Regions from separate parts of the Paenibacillus sp. FSL H8-0122 genome, predicted to be linked through region 3. Evidence: riboswitches for the same ligand, from Rfam matches in the RefSeq annotation. Region 3 holds a riboswitch; each other region holds the start of a gene.
The links. Region 3 has a riboswitch for cobalamin ahead of NSS64_RS23900 (S-layer homology domain-containing protein). Riboswitches for the same ligand answer to the same signal wherever they lie in the genome.

Region 1: linked by a shared signal. The riboswitch ahead of NSS64_RS26235 (anaerobic ribonucleoside triphosphate reductase) and the one ahead of NSS64_RS23900 (S-layer homology domain-containing protein) in region 3 are both predicted to bind cobalamin.
Region 2: linked by a shared signal. The riboswitch ahead of NSS64_RS19775 (energy-coupling factor ABC transporter permease) and the one ahead of NSS64_RS23900 (S-layer homology domain-containing protein) in region 3 are both predicted to bind cobalamin.

The regions. Positions count from the first base shown of each region.
Region 1 is NZ_JBBOTB010000001.1:6,139,450-6,143,631, reverse strand. It holds gene nrdG (anaerobic ribonucleoside-triphosphate reductase activating protein) at 1-17, opposite strand, end outside; gene NSS64_RS26235 (anaerobic ribonucleoside triphosphate reductase) at 14-1,999, opposite strand; cobalamin riboswitch at 2,309-2,539, opposite strand; gene NSS64_RS26230 (MTH1187 family thiamine-binding protein) at 2,880-3,188, shown strand; gene NSS64_RS26225 (sugar phosphate isomerase/epimerase family protein) at 3,237-4,016, shown strand; tRNA gene NSS64_RS26220 (tRNA-Thr) at 4,104-4,175, shown strand.
Region 2 is NZ_JBBOTB010000001.1:4,575,389-4,579,570, forward strand. It holds gene NSS64_RS19760 (energy-coupling factor ABC transporter ATP-binding protein) at 1-774, opposite strand, end outside; gene cbiQ (cobalt ECF transporter T component CbiQ) at 833-1,621, opposite strand; gene NSS64_RS19770 (energy-coupling factor ABC transporter substrate-binding protein) at 1,618-1,911, opposite strand; gene NSS64_RS19775 (energy-coupling factor ABC transporter permease) at 1,911-2,675, opposite strand; cobalamin riboswitch at 3,061-3,254, opposite strand; gene NSS64_RS19780 (ArsR/SmtB family transcription factor) at 3,394-4,182, shown strand, end outside.
Region 3 is NZ_JBBOTB010000001.1:5,537,406-5,541,587, reverse strand. It holds gene NSS64_RS23905 (GAP1-N2 domain-containing protein) at 1-611, shown strand, start outside; cobalamin riboswitch at 1,527-1,728, shown strand; gene NSS64_RS23900 (S-layer homology domain-containing protein) at 1,943-4,114, shown strand.

The DNA.
Region 1 (4,182 bases), 600 kb from region 3:
TATCCGCAGATGTTCATAGATGCTTAACACGGTCCCGGACTTCGGCCTGCTTGGCAGCATTGAAGCGGGTCTGATAGTCACCGGTCAGATACCCGGTAACCCGGCGCAGACGGCGGATATGGGTGGTATCCTCATGGGCATTGCAGGTCGGGCAATTCGTGCCGATGACCCCTTCATAGCCGCAGCCGGAGCAGCGGTCAATCGGATGGTTAATGCTGAAGTAGCTGATATCCTGCTCCAGCGCATATTTGATGATTTTGACGAAGGCTGCAGGGTTGCTCCGGGCATTGCCGTTCAGCTCGACATAGGAGATCGCTCCGGCGTTGCAATATTCATGGAACGGGGCTTCCAGGCTGATCTTCTTGGCTGCGCTCAGTTCATGGTAGACCGGAATGTGGAACGAGTTCGTATAATATTCACGGTCGGTTACCCCAGGAATAGAGCCTAGCACCTTGCGGTCGATCTTCGTGAACTTGCCGGATAGACCTTCGGCCGGTGTTGCAAACAAGGTGATGTTGAGGTTAAGCTCCTCGCTCTTGCGGTCGCAATATTCACGCATGTGGCGGACGATGGCTACAGCCTTGGCGTGAATCTCCATATCTTCGCCGTGGTGCTTGCCGTACATGGCCTTCATGCATTCCGCCATCCCGATGAAGCCCAGTGACAGGCTGCCGTGCTTCAGCAGTTCGCCTACACTGTCATCAGGGGCAAGCTGCTCGCCGCCTTCCCAGACGCCTTCACGCATCATGAAATCGGAGGCTTTGGCCTTCTGGGAAGCCTGAATACGGAAGCGGTGCAGCAGGCCGTCCAGCGCAATATCCATATAGTGATTGAGGTCGTCGAAGAACCCTTCTTCATCAGCAGCGAGGCGGCGGCCGGTTATCGTGCCGTGAGCCAGACCAAGACGCACCAGGTTGAGCGTGTTGAAGGACAAGTTGCCTTTGCCGGAGCAATGGTTGCGTCCGAAGCGGTCGCCGAGCACACGGGTCCGGCAGCCCATCGTAGCGAACTCGGTATCCGGGTCAGCCGGATCGTAATACTGCATGTTCAGCGGAGCGTCCAGGTTGGCGAAGTTCGGATACAATCTGCGCGCCGAGCACTCCGCTGCCTTCAGGAACAGCTCATAGTTAGGGTCACCCGGCTGCTGGTTGATGCCTTGCTTGCATTTGAAAATCTGAATCGGGAACACCGGCGTCTCCCCGCTGCCCAGTCCGTTCATCGTGGCCGTCAGCAGCGAGCTGATCACAAGCTGGCCCTCCGGGGAGGTGCAGGTGCCGTAGTTGATGCTGGTAAAAGGAATCTGGCCGCCGGAGCGGCTGGACATCGTATTCAGGTTATGTACCATACTCTCTGCGGCCTGCAGGGTCTCGCTCTGCGTCTCCTTCAGGGCAAAACGGAAGGCCCGCGGATACTGCTCAGCCAGATCGCTGCGGCTCATCGTAATCTCCCCAAGCTCCGAACACTCTGCGTTCTCCTCGAAATACTCCAGACCTTTGCGGAAGAGCTTGGAGAAGGATTTGGTCACATAAGGAGCCAGGTCATAATCCAGCTTGTTGGCGGATACGCCGCCGTATTGCGCATTCTGCTGCGACTGGAAAATAATCGCCACCAGCGACATCGCCGTCATAATCGAGTTGGGAGGCCGTACGCTGCCGTTGCCGGTGTTGAAGCCTTCACGGAGAAGCCGTTCGAACGGGATGAAGATGCAGTTGGTAGTACCGATGGCGTATTGATCCAGGTCATGTACATAGACGACATTATCCAGGGTAGCCTGTACCAGCTGCGGAGGCATGGTGAAATTGCGGGCATACCATTTGGAGTATTCACTGCCGAACTTGCTCATTTTGCCGGAGAAGCTCTCCCCGTTCAGGTTCGCATTCTCGCGCAGCAGATCCAGATCCCGGCTGTCGATAATATCCCGTCCCAGATGAATGACCTCTTCCAAAAGATCCTCCTGTGCAGCTTGTCCTTCGTTATAACGTTTCTCCAGCAGCGTCATTATATAACTCTCTCCTCTCGGGTATTGTAAGCGTTAAAAAAGCACCCCCAGCCGGGAAGGCCGGAAATGCCCGAATGCATGATGCAAAGATCCGGGAAACGGAAATTTGCCTGTGGTCTGGGTGGAACATACGAGCAGACACAAGGGCGATAGCTTACGCCCGTTCTTGTATATTCCGCAGAGCCGATACCTGAAAATAATCCCCGATCGTCCTCAGGTATCGGCAGCCTCTGACCCGAATGACGGAAGGCTAACTCTGCTATTGCAGGCCGCATACGGACACCTCCCCTGTTCCTCGCAGGAGTCTAAGCGGTGCCACCGAAACAGGCAGGTCTCCTGGCTTCCGGCAACTCCTCCGGCGCCTTCCCGGGGGGCTTATTCCGCCCCTTAGTGGCAATTATCCGGAGAATGCGGCCCTGGGCATCGCACCCTGGGAGCATCCGGTTACAGTGGCGGGACCGCAGCGGTTTTGCACCGCGCTTCCCTATTAAGTCGCACCTCTATTACAAGAGGTGAAACACCCGTTTCTACTATATTTTGTTGTTATCTATTAAAGCTACCGCAATATATTGTGTTTGTAAATGATTTTTTGCAATCCCGCACGGGGAGCGGGTTCGGCGCTTTTACTCACAGCTGATCCACAGTTAGTCCACAGGTAATCCACAACTTTCCTCTGAATCTGCCGTGAATTTTTCATAAAATCTCCGAAAATACGCCACAAAGAATCCATAAATAGAGTGCGTCTAATCCTGGTAATCATTTTGACGGATATTAATAGAATAGAGAGGGTGCAGGTGATTTGTAGCAAGCCTGGCGAAGCGTTACAATAAAGAGGATAAGTAAGAGGCAGGCACATCAGATCATTAGGAGGCAGTTCACAATGGCAATTGGCGAAGTGACCGTTATTCCGGTTGGGACAGGCAGCACCAGTCTCAGCAGCTATGTGGCCGAGATGCAGCGCGTGCTGGAGACGGTGGAGGGCATTACCTATGAGCTTACTTCCATGGGTACGATTATTGAGGGTCCGGTAGCGCGGATTTTGGCTGCGGTAGAAGCGCTGCATGAGTCGCCGTTCACCGCCGGGGCGCAGAGAGTCTCAACCTCGCTCAAGATCGATGACCGGCGCGACAAGACCTCGACCAGCCGCAGCAAGCTGGAATCCGTGGAGCGCAAGCTACAGGGGAAGTAGCGGGAATATAGTATCCAATCAGAAATGACGATAAGGAGCGGATTCTTCATGACAACAGCAGCACAGCAGATCGGAATTCAAATGTATACACTGCGCGACCAGACGGAGCACGATTTCCTCGGCACACTGGCCAAGGTGGCAGAGATGGGATACCAGGCCGTTGAATTCGCCGGTTATTTCGGTGTATCTGCAGGGGAACTGCGCCGTAAGCTGGATGAACTCGGCCTGGCAGCCCCTTCGGCGCATGTAGGTCTGGACTTCAGCAGCCTGGATAAGATGGAACAGGCCTTAGCCAAAGAGATTGAATACGCGGTAGAGCTCGGACTGCAATATATAATCACCCCGTCGGCACCGCTTCCTCCGAACCCTACTATAGAGGATGTAACGAGGATCATTCCATTCCTGGAGAAAGCCTCCGAGATGGTCCGGGCAGCGGGAATGCAATATGGCTATCACAACCATGATTATGAATTCGCAAAAGTTGACGGCAAGGCGGTCATCGATATCTGGCTGGAGCGGATTCCTGCGGAGCATATGCTGGCAGAGTTCGATCTGGGGTGGGTATACAGGGGCGGAGCCCGGCCCGTAGATTATGTGCAACGGTACGCCGGCCGTGTTCCGCTGGTTCACATTAAGGACTTCGGAGCAGACAATGAGGAGACTGATCTCGGAAAGGGAGAGGTCGATTTCCGGAGCGTCTTCGAGATCGCGGAGCAGAGCGGAATTCTCTATTATATTGTGGAGCAGGAGGCCTATGAGGTATCTTCTCTTGAGAGCGCTAAGCTTGCACTGGATTATTTCCGCGGGCTGGGGCTGATGCAGGGCTGATGACACGGCAGCCAGCGGAAAAAGGGGTTGCGTTTTCCGCTGGAAGAGTTATAATATTTTTTGTTTGGCAGATGCAAACGTCTGTAAGCTGGTGTAGCTCAGGGGTAGAGCAACGCACTCGTAATGCGTAGGCCGGGGGTTCAATTCCCTTCACCAGCATCTTTAC
Region 2 (4,182 bases), 960 kb from region 3:
CAGGCTGGCTGGCAGGCTGAACCATAGATCAGCCAGCAGCGGCAATCCCAGCCCGATGGACAATAGCTCCTCCCGTCCCGCAAAAATCTCCTGCGGCGTCCCCGCCGCCCGGCATCTTCCATGCTCCAGCACAATAATCCAGTCCGCCCAGCGGTAGGCCAGGTCCATATCATGCGTAGCCATAACTACGGTTGTCCCTTTATCATGTATGGCTTCAAGCCCTTTCAGCATCTGCTGCTCCGATAACGGGTCCAGATACGAGGTCGGCTCATCCAGCAGAATCAGCTCCGGCTCCATAGCCAGTACACCGGCGAGTGCCGTGCGTTTCTTCTGGCCCAGACTAAGCTGGTGAATCGGTTTATCGCCCAGATCAGTCAGATTCAGCAGCTCCATGACCTCCCGGCAGCGCGCAGCGATAGCCGGTTCAGCCATGCCGCTGCCGCGCAGCCCGAAAGACACATCCTCCAGCGGAGTGCTGAGGATCAGCTGCTGCTCGGGGTCCTGGAAGACCAGGCCCACTTTCCGCCGCAGAGCGGCCAGCTCTTTTTTGGAGTAGGATAACGCCTTCCCTCCTTGCATAACCGTCCCCTGCTGCGGGCGCAGAATGCCGACGGCATGCAGGAACAGCGTCGATTTGCCCGAACCGTTATGACCGAGCACCGCCGTCTTGCTTCCTGCGGGGATGGATAACGTCAGTTCATGCAGTGCAGGCTCCCTCGTATCCGGGTAATGGAACACCACTCCGTCACAAGCCAGACTATATTCCATATCCATCACTTGCTCCTCTAATATGATTTGGCCGATCGGAAGTTGTTGTACTTTGCGCATGATTTCACCCCCGCGTCCACAGCCAGAGCTGCGCCAGCACCAGCACTGCTATCCCGGCATACGCCTGGACAGCATAGCGCCGCGGCACAGGACGCGCCGTATAAGGCGGGAGAATAATCTCATCGGTGAATCCGCGGGCCAGCAGCCCCTGCGATAGTCCGTTATACCGGTGCATCGTGTTGCCGAACAGCGCTCCTGCCATAGCCGCTGTCTCACGCAGCTTCGCCTTATAGCCTCTACGGCCTCCGCGCAGCCTGCGGGCCAGCAGCAGCCCATGCGCTGCATCACTCAGCAGGAATAAGAAGCGGTACATAATCAGCATCAGCTCCAGAACAATCTGCGGCATCCGCAGCCTGCGCAGCACCTGCAAAAGCTCACTGAACGGAGTAGTGAACATCAGGAAAAAGAAACAGCTCATACAGGCAGAGATTCTGGCCAGCAGCTCCCCTGCCCGCTGAAGTCCCGCCGCTGTGACATATACCGGCAGATTCAGTCCCGGAAGCGGGAATATTCCTGCCTCTCCCGCAGCAGGATGCCCGAATTCCACGAGCAGCGCCGGTACGCTAAGCGCATAGAACAGCAGCGCTGTGCCGAACAGCATGCCATAAGCACGCAAGGGAATACGGGCCTGCAATACACACCAGGACATCATCCATAGGGTGATTGCAGCCTGTAGTACCGGATGTACAGTGTAAGAGAGCAGGAGCATCAGGGCTGCGAACGAGCTTTTCCACATCGGGGATAACTGGCGCAGAGCATTATTGTAGGAGAGAACGTCAATCCTCCGAATCACTTGCTGTTATGCTGCTTCGTCCCGCCCTGCTTGCCCTTGAGCAGCCCCAAGGTATAACCGATCACACCGGCACCAATCGCTGCCTGCAATGCAAACAGCATACTCTCCGTCTCACCCGGCAGCTCGGTCAGCGGCTTGAACCACGGCTTATAGTCAGGATTCATCTCGGTAATCACACCTTCAGCCGCATCATCGGCCCCGCCGAATTCCCCATTGACCAGCAGCAGCGGCAGAATAACCAGCAGAATAACAACCAGCAGCATCAACCCATTTTTCCATTTATTGCTCATTAGGCTCTTCCTCCGTTCACCTTGCGTTTCAGAAGCGACAATTCATTCGGACTATACGATTTCAGCCAGTTCCAGAGCAGTACCGTCAACAGCCCTTCACTGATGGCCAGCGGGATTTGCGTCACGGCAAAGATGCCCCCGAATTTGAGAAAAGAAGCCAGCACGCCGCCATCCGCCGCCGGAAAAGCCACCGCCAGCTGAAAGGAAGTCACTACATACGTACTCAGATCAGCCACCGCAGCCGCACAGAACAACGCCAGCTTCTCACGGTCCGGCCGCTTCATCATCAGCTTATACACTGCATATCCGGCAAAAGGACCCGCCACCGCCATTGAGAACGCATTCGCCCCGAGCGTAGTAATCCCTCCGTGCGCCAGCAGCAGCGCTTGAAACAGCAGGACAATCGAGCCGATTACGCTCATAGGCAGCGGCCCCAGCATAACAGCACCAAGTCCGGTACCCGTGGGGTGGGAGCTGCTTCCGGTCACGGAAGGCATTTTGAGCGCAGACAGTACGAAGGTAAACGCCCCGGCCAGACCCAGCAGCAGCTTCAGCTCCGGATTCTCCCTTGTCATGGATTTCAGCTTGAAGATTCCGAGCACAAAAAACGGGATAAACGCCGCCCACCAGAACACCGCCCAGCCTACCGGCAGGAATCCTTCCATAATGTGCATTGCCCGGGCCGTCCCCGGTTCATTCAGCATAAAGTACACCGTAAATCCGGCAACCAGTGCCGCAAAGCTCCACCATCTGTGCTTTTTCATTTGTCACCCTCCATGTTTGTTGTTTTCCCATTACAGATCTTAAAGCCCAAGTGGAAACATCTTTGCCGTCCTTTTATAGGACGGTACGTTTCAGCGAGGAATATAAGGATGATTTATAGCGTGAAGCATAAAAATCCTTATATTCCAAAAAACCCACCCTAAAGGGTGGGAGTGTATGTACGCAGGCAAGTTCGATAGAGCGCGCTGCACGCAGCCAAGCGAAACAAGGTGCTTCTCATCGTCCCATCACTATGGGCCGTGTCCTTGTATCCCGCAGCTGTAAGCCGGGGGTCATCTCTAAGATTCCAAGATTCCTCCGGTCCATCAGGGCAGAACGCCTCTTCTCATTAACCTATCCGTACACCGCTCCTATCCGCGTAGAGTCGTGGTGTGCGTCGACAAGGTAGGTCTCCTGGCTTGGAATACAGGCGCCGCAGACTTCGTCTTCCCCGGGGCTTCCCGAGTGACCTCATGAAGTGCAGCTCTTCCATACAGTGGCGGGACCGCTCGGGAGTTGCACCCGATTCCCTGTTATCCCTTGCCGCTTCCGGCAAGAGCACCTTGTTTCATCGCTAATTCATCTCACATCATAGCGGACCGGGCTTAGCGTGTCTGTGATATAAATTGGAAAAGCTGTCCTGAAGCCAATCATGGCTTGTAGAAATTTTATTTGAGTAATATAATTATTAACTATATAACCTGAACGTGGAGGCATCCGATGAAACTTGATCTAACCGAACAATCCCTGCCCGTGTACGAGGCCCTGTCCAGTACCGTGCGCCTGCATATGCTGCGGCTGCTGTCCGAGAAGCCCATGAACGTGAAGGAGCTGGCCGCAGCCCTCAAGCTCAGCAGTGCGATTATGACCATGCATGTGCGCAAGCTCGAAGCCGCCGGGCTGATCCGCAGCCATATGGCTCCCGGCAAAAGCGGTCTGCAGAAGATCTGTACACTGGCCGCCGACGGGGCTGAGATTGTTTTTCCGGGACAAGCCCGGACTCCGCGCAGGGGGTACCGCAAGGACATTCCGGTGGGGCATTATTCCGACTTCCAGATTGAGCCTACCTGTGGACTGTCTACGACAGAGAGGGTCATCGGGCACTTTGACGATCCCCGTTATTTCTGGGACCAGGAGCGCGTGAACGCCGGGATTCTCTGGTTCGGCAAGGGGTTCGTCGAGTATAAAATCCCGAATTTCCTGCTGTCGAGCCAGCAGCCGGAGGAGCTTGCCATCACGATGGAGATCGCCTCCGAAGCCCCGTCGGTCAACAACAACTGGCCGTCGGATATTACCTTCACACTGAACGGACAATCGCTTGGCTTCTGGACCAGCCCCGGTGACTACGGAGATAATCCGGGAAAATACACCCCGGCCTGGTGGCCTGCACTCACCAATCAATACGGCCTGCTCAAGCAGCTGCGGATTACTCAGACGGGCACTTTCATGGATGGGCAAAAGCTGTCGGAGGTCACCCTGGATCAGGTAGGCATCCGCAACAAACAATGG
Region 3 (4,182 bases):
CCGCCTTCAAGCCGGAGCGGATCAAGGTGGAGTCCGCCAGCGGCGTTACGGACTACGAGGTTAAGGCAACGGTTAGCAGTTGCCAGGTTGAAGCAGGCGCCGGAGCGGACGGCGGTGCGAGTGGTAAGGCAGGCGCCGGAGTAGACGGCGATGCGAAGGGTGAGGCAGGCGCTGGAATGGACGGCGCTGCGAAGGGTGAGGCAGGCGCCGGAGTAGACGGCGCTGCGAGCGGTGAAGCAGGAGCCGGAGTGGACGGCGGTGCGAGCGGTGAAGCAGGAGCCGGAGTGGACGGCGATGCGAGCGGTAAGGCAGGCGCTGGAGCGGACGGCGGTGCGAAGGGTGAGACAGGCGCTGGAGCGGACGGCGGTGCGGACAGTGAAGCCACCGCCTCTCCAGCGGCGGCGGGGACTCCTCCGTCACGCGTATACGAGGTGACGGTGGAGCTGGCAGCAGGCGCGAAGCTGGCGGCAGGTGATATGATCACCGCCGGAGGCTACACGCTGAAGCTGGCGGCAGATCCGGGCAGCGCCCCGGAGGTCCCAGCCACAGCCGCGCCTAGTGCGGAACCCTCTGCTTCCGCAAGCCCGGAAGCAGACACGGATGCAGAATAAAGCAGCGGCAACAAGCTGGCTGTTTACATTTTTTAACTAGTGCGATCGGGTAACATTACCTTCAGAGATAGGTGTACTCTGTACAACTAAAAACAGTGAAAAGAAGGGCAGACCTATCCTAACTGTATTCCATACAACTAAATTTGCCCGAATGGGCGAAAAGCCGGATACAGAAGCATTTTAGGTGCACGAAATACAGCTAAAAGTACATTTGGCGGTAAATCAGACGATTTAGTTGTACAGATTGCATTTAAGCATACAGTGTGCACCTTCGTCGGGGTACGGCAGACCCTCAGCAAGCGAGGGGGTTAAATTAAAGGCTAATTAGTTTAAACCTGATGATCGGCTAGCGGCTCATCCTACGTTACCTTAGCGTAGTGCATTTATTAGTGCTCCGGCAGGCTGGAATATATGGAATGTAGCAGATAGGTATGCTGGTGTCCGTAAGTAGCTAATCTATCGCACTTTGTACACTAGAATCAGGCATATTGGAGCTTATATGGCGTTCTGTTGTATTCGGTACATTAGATTTTGGAAATTCGGCCCGGCGGAGGGTTCTTTGCCACAATCGATTGTATGAAATGCAGCAGAATGCGTTATCGGCCGCTTTTACACCAATTCTAATGTACATAATACAATCGCCTGCTGCCGCTGTCTCCGCTAGTACCGCCAACGTCTTAATTAACCAGCAGAAGAACGACTCCATAGTCCTGAATAGTACGATGTGCCGGGGTAGCGGGCATGTGCTGTTCAGGATTTTTTGGTGCGGGCTGGCCTGGGCGAGGCCTTGGGGTGGCTGTGGCTGTAATAGAAATAGCTGGTCTATAGACATACAGGGGAATAGTAGCTATGATTGTTTCAGAATATTAAAAATTTAATAAGCTTTGGGAAAAGGTGCGGATGTCTAAGAGACCGTACGCTGTTGCCGGCAGATGCTGGCAGGGCTATGTCTAATAGAGGAATCTGCTTAAAAGGGAAGCCCGGTGCAAGTCCGGCGCGGTCCCGCCACTGTAAGTACGGAGCAACTCCTGAGGAGCCACTGTCTGTTAATGGGATGGGAAGGCGGGGGAAGCGGTGAAGTATGAGCCAGGAGACCTGCCTTTTTCGTTGTTGTTTCTATTCTTCGGGGGTAAGAATGTGGAAGCAGATGCTGATATTGGCGAGGGCTGTATATGCTGTATTGTATGTAATGCGGGAGAGCAATCGGCTCCTTCAGCCGCCCTGTATTGTATTCTTCCCCGGCCGCCCTGCACAGGGCGGTCTTTAGGTTGCCGCTCTATTTGCGTAAGGAAGCAGGATTCATCCATTCTATTTCAGGAAAGAGGTTAGTTATGAAGAACCACTCTCTATCATCCAGATTCACACGGCTGGGACTAGCTGTCATTATGCTGTTCGCACTGCTTGGAGCAGCCGTAGTCCCGTCAGGACAAGCTGCTGCTGCACAGGCAGGCGGGACTTCCGCACCCGCGGTATCCGCTCTGCCCGCAAGTGAAGCAGCCAGCGTAACCGCTGCGGTCTATGCTACTGCGGAGTTCATGCTGAATAACGGAGTCCAGTCGGACTGGCAGGCGATTGGCCTTGCGCAAGCGGGCTACAAGGTTCCAGCCGGCTATCTGAAGACGCTTGAGGGCAAGGTGGCTGAGGCTAAGGGTGTTTTTGCCAGAGCTACGGACTATGCCCGGATCACGCTGGCTGTTAAGGCACTGGGCGGCGACCCGGCGAATGTGTCAGGCTATAACCTGATCGAGAAGCTGTACAATAACGATAAAATTACGGGCCAGACGCTGAATAATCCGGTCTATGCACTGCTGGCTCTGGATTCCGGCAGCTATACGATCCCGGCCAATGCGAAATGGACACCGTCGAAGCTGCTGGCAGTGATTCTGGCGAAGCAGAACCCGGACGGCGGCTTCACCCTGACCACGGGTGCGAGTGATCCGGATATGACAGCGATGGTGCTGAACGCACTGGCTGGACACAAGCAGGAAGCAGCAGTGAATGCTGCTGGTCAGCGGGCGGCAGCCTGGCTGGCTAAGGCACAGGATAAGAACGGCGGATATGGCGACAGCAGCGAGAGTGTAGCTCAGGCCATCATCGGTCTGTCTGCCTTCGGCATTGATCCTGCAGGAGCAGATTATACGAAGGGTAATATCAATCTGGTCAGCAAGCTGCTGAGCTTCAGCGCAGAGGGCGGCGGATTCGCCCACACTGCAGGCGGCAGCTCCAATCCGCTCTCTACAGAGCAGGCGCTGGAGGCTTTGGTAGCGTACAAGCTGTTTGGAACAGGCGGTAAGCTCTTTGACTTTAGCGGCACACCAGTGAAGAATCCTCAGGTAAGTGTCTCCGTTACTGTTGAGGGTCCAAATGGAACCTTGGCTGAAGGCAGCGTATACGCTGGAAATGTGCTTACGGCACTGGACAAGACAGCAGCAGCCAAGCGCCTGGCCCTGGTCAATGAAGCAGGCAATTATGTGACGGGGATCGGCGGCGTGACTGCGGGTACGTTTGGCGGATATGATGGCTGGATGTATGTAGTCGCACGCGGCGGAGCATGGATCTATCCAAGTGTAGGTATGGGTGACTTCATGCTGGAGGAGAATGACCGCATTGTGGTCTATTATGGCGGGGACAACACGCAGGTGGTTGATGCCGTAACCGTGACTCCCGCACAGCCGCAGCCTGGACAAGATCTGAAGGTGCAGGTGAACCAGAAGCAATGGGTCTGGAATGAGGCGACCTTCACCTCCGATCCGGTAACCTCACCGGCAGCAGGCGTACAGGTAACCATCGGCGGCAAAACAGCAGTTACAGATGCTGCGGGTGTGGCTGTTGTGGCCGGAGGTCTGCCGGCGAATAAATATACCCTGACGGTTACGGGATATCTGAAGGATAAAACCCCGGCAATCGTCCGTCATACGGTCCCGGTAACCGTGGCTTCTGCTGCGGCGGACCGTCCGGCTTTTGCCGATGTGAAGTCGATCTCGCCTTGGGCGCTGGAGTCGGTATACACGGCGTATGACCGCAAGCTGATGAACGGTGTGAGTGAGAGCAGCTTGCTGTTTGCACCGAAAAAGAATATTACCCGTGCTGAATTTGCAGCGCTGCTGCTGCGGTTAACCGGGAACGAGCCGTCTGCGGCGTCTTCTGCTGGGGCCTTCAGTGATGTTAAGGCCGGTACATGGTATTATGGAACAGTGAACCGGGCGAAGGAGCTAGGAATCATTAGCGGTGTGACGGCCAAGACGTTTAAGCCGGACGGGCTGGTTACGCGCCAGGATATGGCTGTGATGATCGTTAGAGCTTTTAAGCTGGATTCGGCATCAGCCGGAGCAGGAGCAGGGGCCGGTACATTCAGCGACGAAGATAAAATTAGCGACTATGCATTGTCCGCTGTCCGTACGGTGACGGGACTTGGATATATGAGCGGAACCGGCGGCGCATTCGAGCCTTCCGCTGTCGTAACCCGTGAGATGGCTGCTGCTGTGGCGGTTAGATTGCCTTAGTTCTTAGTAAGAGCAGGGAGCAGACTGTATTGCAAGCTGGTACTGCACGTTGGGGCCGACGATAAGTG